Dyadobacter chenhuakuii: one gene and its partner. The protein of the gene in region 2 interacts with the protein of the main gene of each other region in a pairwise test. Links are inferred from orthologs where the notes say so. Each region holds a gene or a part of one and is shown on either strand. Other genes may lie near its edges. The genes, in order: recJ and NFI80_RS09850.

What was found.
Region 1: the proteins of NFI80_RS09850 (region 2) and recJ interact in binary tests that used the Escherichia coli proteins (3 or more experiments, as listed by UniProt). The link is inferred for Dyadobacter chenhuakuii from one-to-one orthologs.

The regions. Positions count from the first base shown.
Region 1 is NZ_CP098805.1:4,162,481-4,165,780, reverse strand. Bases 99-3,066 are described here. They hold recJ (single-stranded-DNA-specific exonuclease RecJ), read right to left. Parts: upstream 2,455-3,066; coding sequence 742-2,454; downstream 99-741. Other genes in these bases: def (peptide deformylase), read left to right, coding at 3,037-3,066; ruvX (Holliday junction resolvase RuvX), read left to right, coding at 2,574-2,987; lptB (LPS export ABC transporter ATP-binding protein), read right to left, coding at 99-699. Also shown: more of lptB, read right to left, coding at 1-98; more of def, read left to right, coding at 3,067-3,300. UniProt on the Escherichia coli protein: Single-stranded-DNA-specific exonuclease.
Region 2 is NZ_CP098805.1:2,381,097-2,384,398, reverse strand. What follows is about bases 105-3,074. They hold NFI80_RS09850 (type IA DNA topoisomerase), read right to left. Parts: upstream 2,674-3,074; coding sequence 535-2,673; downstream 105-534. Other genes in these bases: NFI80_RS09855 (helix-turn-helix domain-containing protein), read left to right, coding at 253-495. In the rest of the region: NFI80_RS09860 (aldo/keto reductase), read right to left, coding at 1-85; NFI80_RS09845 (hypothetical protein), read left to right, coding at 3,167-3,302.

The DNA of each region.
Region 1 (3,300 bases), 1.8 Mb from region 2 along the record:
CAGGTAAACGCGCCTTACCACTTCGTCCTCTGCCAGTTCCTCGGCACTTCCTTGCTTCAATATTTTTCCCTCAAATAATAAATAAGCCCGGTCCGTGATCGACAGCGTCTCATTTACATTGTGATCGGTGATAAGGATGCCGATGTTTTTGTGTTTCAATTTGGCCACAATGCTTTGGATATCCTCTACCGCAATGGGGTCAACGCCTGCGAACGGTTCGTCGAGCAGGATAAATTTAGGGTCCACTGCCAGCGCGCGGGCGATTTCGGTCCGGCGGCGTTCTCCTCCCGAAAGCACCATTCCCTTACTTTTCTGCACGTGCGTCAGGTGAAACTCTTCCAGCAGTTCTTCCACTTTCTGTCTTTGATCAGCGCGGGAGAGGTCTGTCATTTCCAGCACAGCACGAATGTTTTCCTCAACCGTCAATGATCGGAAAACAGAGGCTTCCTGCGCGAGATAGCCCAGGCCCAGGCGCGCACGCTTGTACATAGGAAGGCTCGTAATGTCCTTATCGTCCAGGTAAACTTTTCCGCTGTTGGGTTTAACCAATCCTACGGCCATGTAAAAAGAGGTTGTTTTACCAGCACCATTCGGCCCAAGCAAACCTACAATTTCGCCCTGTTCAACCTGATAGCTTACATTATTGTTGACAAGACGAACCCCGTATTTTTTTACAAGGTTTTCGGTTCTTAATATCATTGTTTTTTATCTGTTTGCTGGCCCAGAGCGCATGCTGAGGGCTTAAAGAAACTTGATGTCTTTTAAAGACAGTTGTAACGTTTTTTTGTCCCGAAAGTTATTCTCTTCAAGGCAATACGCGATCGAAAACAGCCTTCCGTTAATTAAATCCGGATAAAAGTGCGCCATGCCGAAGCCGATCGCCGTGAATATTCCGGAATCATTCTGCTTTACATCGAATTTAAGATGCTTTTCCTTCATGATCGTTGGCCTTCCCGCCAGTGAAACATTGCGGGATTCAAAGATCGGCGTCATGTTTCCGGGACCAAAGGGGCCCATTTGACGGAGAATGTTATAAAATTTCGGCGTGATCACATCCAGTTCTAGCAACATATCGATATTGATCATCGGGATGAGCTGATCGGGTAAGATACGGCTGCTTACAATGTCATTGAAACGCGTTTTGAATGCTTCCACATTTTGCAAAGGCAATGTAAGCCCTGCTGCGAAAGTATGCCCGCCATATTGTTCCAAAAGATCCGCACATTCCTCAATAGCTTCATACACATCAAATCCCGGAACCGACCGTGCGGAACCTGCGGCTTTTCCATGTGATTGCGTTAATATAATGGTCGGACGATGGTATTTTTCAATGCACCGGCTCGCGACAATTCCGATCACGCCTTTGTGCCAGTCTTCCTTATATAATACGGTACTTTTTGCGGTCGTAAACCAGTCGTCGTTTTCAATCATGAAAAGCGCCTGTTCCGTGATGCTGGTGTCAAAGGTTCGTCGCTCGCTGTTGTGCTTGTTAATCTCGTGTGCAAAATCAGCGGCTTCTTCGTTTTCTTCGCATAGTAAAAGTCTTACTGCCTCTTTCGCATGCTTGATCCGTCCAGCCGCATTAATTCTTGGCCCGAGACCAAAAACCACATTGGTAATGTCCAGCACACCATTCAATCCGGCGATTTGGATCAATGCTTTAACGCCACATCTTGGTGCAGCATTTAATCTTTGCAAACCATAATATGCCAAAATCCGGTTTTCACCCGTAATAGGCACAATGTCCGAAGCAATGCTGATCACCAGCAGGTCCAGATGATCGAACAAACCCGCCGGGTCTATTTCATTGTCTATACAGAAGGCTTGCAGCAGTTTAAATCCAACGCCGCAGCCTGTGAGTTCTTTATAAGGATATGCGCAATCATCTCTTTTTGGGTCGAGGACAGCAACTGCCGGCGGCAGCTCAGAACCGGGCCGGTGGTGATCACATATAATGAAGTCGATGCCTCTTTCTTTGGCAGCAGTAACTTTATCAACCGATTTTACACCGCAATCCAGTGTTACAATGAGTGAAAAACCGTTTGCGTGCGCCCAGTCAATGCTTTGCCACGAAACGCCGTAGCCTTCTTCGTAACGGTCGGGAATGTAATAGTCGAGATTTGGATATATTTTTTTCAAAAAACCGTAGAACAATGCGACGGAAGTGGTGCCGTCCACATCATAATCTCCGTAAACCAATATTTTTTCACCATTTCTGATCGCATCATTCAGCCTGCTGACGGCTGCATACATGTCCTGCATTAAAAACGGATCATGTAAATGCGCAAGGTCGGGGCGGAAAAAGTTTCGGGATTGCTCAAAATCAAGGATGCCGCGTTGTACCAAAAGGGTAGCCAGCGACGGGCTTACTTTTAACGATTCGGCCAGTTCCAGGACAATGTGTGTTTGTTCAGAAGTAAATTCAGGGTTGTGTATCCAGCGCTTTTCAATCATGAAACAAAGATAATCGGATTCTGTGATGCGTGTATCAAAATCTATATTGAGCCCGCACTATCAGGAAAAGCTAATTGAAAGGTCTTATCTTTGCAAGCAATTAACATTCTTTAAGATAAATGCCGCGTCTTCTGGCGATTGATTATGGTGCCAAACGCACCGGTATTGCTGTTACAGATCCTTTGCAGATCATTGCCACTGCCCTTGATACGGTCAGGACGCATGACTTAACGGAGTTTTTAAAGAAATACGCAGCCAGTGAACCAATCGAAGCATTTATAGTAGGAATGCCGAAAAGGCTTGATAATACGGAAAGTGAGAATGCGGCAAGAGTAACCGCATTTATTAAAATCCTGAAAAAAACATTTCCGGACATTCCTGTACACGCACACGACGAAAGGTTCACGTCGTCTATGGCCCTGCAATCCATGATTGCGTCCGGCTCCAAAAAGAGCGACCGACGGGAAAAGGGCAACATTGATAAAATAAGCGCCACGATCATTCTCCAGTCTTATATGGAAAGTAAAAGGTGAGCGGCATTTACAGGTTACATTATATTACAACGAATAAAGTCGCATTACAATGATTTATCCCATCGTAGCATACGGAGATCCTATCCTGAGAAAACCAACCCAATTCATTGAAAAAGACCAGCTTGATCTGAAAAAACTTTCAGAAGATATGTTTGAGACCATGCATGGTGCAAATGGGGTAGGGCTGGCAGCGCCGCAGATCGGCATGAATATCCGTGTTTTTGTGGTGGACGCAACGCCGTTCAGTGAAAAAGACGATGACGACGACGATGAACCGGATCTTTCATTGGCTGATTTCAAAAAAACATTCATC
Region 2 (3,302 bases):
CTGTGAGCTGCATGCCGCCATAACCCAGCCTTTTTATCTCAATTTCCCCGCCAACGCGGAATGTCTCTGCAATGGATGTGCTCATAGTTTGTGATTTGTTAATGATTATTAAACATTAACCCGCAGTTTGATGATTTGATTCGCCATGATGCGCATGTTAATGCTTAATTAATTGAGAAATCAAAAATGTCACGCCTGGGCATAATTTGGCACAGTTTTGTTCCAAATCATTTAAATCAATGTTCAGAAAAAATGGAAACCACAATTTACGAAGATCAGGCAAAAGCACTGGTCGCTGAGATGAGGCAACTAATTGAAGCAAAGGGAATTAATAATGGTAATGCTTTGGAAGAAGCGGGGCTGAGCCAGGAAATTGTAGGAAGGATCTTCAATGGTGAGCAGCTGCCCAGTCTTTCGGAATTCCTCGCATTATGCCAGATTTCAGGGATTTCATTCCAGTTGCCGACTGTCGAAACGCCGAATACGCCGATGTAAGGGGAAGAAGGCTGCATATCTAGCCACTTCAAAGCTGCATCACCTAGCCACTTCAAAATTGAAATCACCATTCATGACCAGCCTGGCGTCGGTGGTTTCAGGGTTGCCGGGGATTTGCAGTCCTTTAATTTTGGCGGTTTTGCCTTTGCTTAGCAGGTCATATACATGTTTGTCCGTAAGTTTTTTACCTAAAAACTCAAACGGAATTTTAAAACCGCATACGCTGAAATTGGAACAGCCGTAAGCGGTTTTTCCTTTTTTGAGCAATTGCTCTTTGCATTTCGGACAGGTAAGCGCTTCAATTTTGATTTCTTCCTTAGGCTCTTTCGGCTCGCGGGGCTTGGCCGGTTTCTTTTCTTTTTCCTCCTTTTCGACCACAACGGGCAATTCTTCGGCAATGCTGATCGCACGTCCGCGGTTGTTCTTCACTTCGTTGGTCAGCTCCACAACCATCTGGATCAGCTCCTGTTTGAATGTTTCCATCGAATAGTCGCCCTTTTCAATCAGCCGCAATTTCCGTTCCCAGTTTCCCGTAAGCTCGGCACTTTTCAGGAGTTCATTCTGAATGGTGTCAATGAGGTCGATGCCCGTCTGTGTGGCCAGAATATTCTTTTTTTTCTTCTCAATATAACGTCTTTTAAAAAGCGTTTCGATAATGTTGGCACGGGTGGACGGCCTTCCGATGCCGTTGTCTTTCATAAGCTCGCGCATTTCCTCATCCTCCACCTGCTTTCCGGCCGTTTCCATAGCTCTCAGCAATGTGGCTTCCGTGTAAGCTTTGGGCGGCGTGGTTTTTCCCTGATGCACGCGCGGCTCGTGCGGGCCTCTTTCGCCCACTTCGAAGTTGGGCATCAGCTTTTCCTCTTCCGCTGCCTCTTTTTTCGCGCTGGCATCATTGGCGTAAACAGCGCGCCAGCCCGGTTCCAGAATCTGCTTCCCTGTTGCTTTGAATTCAACTTGTCCCACCATTCCCAGCACCGTTGTGTTTGAAACCTTACATTCCGGATAAAAAACAGCGATAAACCGGCGGGCGATCAGGTCGTAAATGCGCTTTTCTTCCGGGCTGATGTTACCGGGCAAAACGCCGGTAGGAATGATGGCGTGGTGATCCGTTACTTTCTTATCATCAAAAACCGTTTTCGATTTTGGGATTGGTTTCTCCAAAAGCGGCGCGGTCAGTTGCGCATAGTAAGTGAGCTGCCTCAATATGCCCTCTACTCTGGGATGCAGATCTTCGGAAAGATAGGTTGTGTCCACCCGCGGGTAAGTCACGAACTTCTTTTCGTAGAGATTTTGAATGTGCTTTAATGTATCCTCGGCGGAATAGCCAAACTTTTTGTTGGCTTCCACTTGGAGTGAAGTCAGGTCGAAGAGCCTTGGATTTCCTTCTTTTCCTTCCTTTTTTTCAAATGATGTTATTTCAAAATCATGCATCAGCAAATAGGCGAGGCCTTTGTTTGCCTTTTCTTCACTCCTGATACGGTCAATGGTGGCCGTAAATTCCGTTTCGCGGTAAATGGTTTTTAATTCCCAATATTCTTCCGAAACAAATGCATTGATCTCCTTCTGACGCTGAACGATCAATGCGAGCGTAGGCGTTTGCACACGGCCAATGCTCAGGACGACCTTTCCCTGACCAAATTTTTTGGTAAAAAGGCGTGTCGCGTTCATGCCCAGCAGCCAGTCGCCGATGGCACGTGCGCTGCCTGCTGCATATAAGTTGTTATAAAGTGCGCTGTCTTTGAGTTTTTCAAAACCTTCGCGAATCGCTTGTTCGGTAAGCGAAGAGATCCAGAGGCGTTTCACGGGAACGGTGCATTTGGCTTTCAGCAATACCCAGCGCTGGATCAGCTCACCTTCCTGGCCTGCATCCCCGCAGTTGATCACTTCCTCACATTTGCTGACTAGACTTTCAATCACCGCAAATTGCTTCATCGCCCCCGCATTATCAATCAGCTTGATGCCGAAACTGGACGGGATCATGGGAAGGTCTTCCAACCGCCATGATTTCCAGCGTTCTGTATAGTCGTGCGGTTCTTTTAATGTGCAGAAGTGACCGAATGTCCAGGTGACCTGGTAACCATTCCCCTCATAATAACCGTCCCTGCGCTGATTGGCCCCGATGATTCCCGCAATGTCTTTGGCAACACTTGGCTTTTCAGCAATACACAATTTCATAGCTGCAAACTTACTCGATTGAGCCGCAAAGTTTATAAAAACACCCGAAAAACTGACCGAATAATCAATCAGGGAAAAATATTTAAAATTATTTTCAAAATATTTTTTGGCAACACGAGTTTTTTGGGTCGAAAAATTGGCAAAAATGGCTATTGATAAAGTACACTCCGAATTTTATTCTGATTTAAGATCACTTTGCCAAATTGTATCCTATCCTTTTTAATTGGATTGTTCTAAGATTGATCATTGGCATAGCCAAACAGAATTAAGTAAAGTCAAAAAAATAGATTTTAGGTTACTATTCAATTTGCAATCTTTAAATAATGATATTTTCTGAATCAATATAAGCTGATCTTACACTCCAATTTATGATCATTAACACCGAATGTCATAAAGCACATTGTTTGCTTGAACGTTTGTATTCAGATAATTGTAGTATATTTGTACAAGAATTAGAGACAAAAACAGAACAAAAACGTAAACACTATTAACAATGAAAAATACAAAAAATATTTTCGCAGCAGCCTTGATGGCCTTGACTTTCGTAACTTACGCTAACGCTAATACCACTGCATATACAGTTGAAGAAAAAGTAAAAGTTTCCGGACTAAGCAAAGCACTTCCAGCTT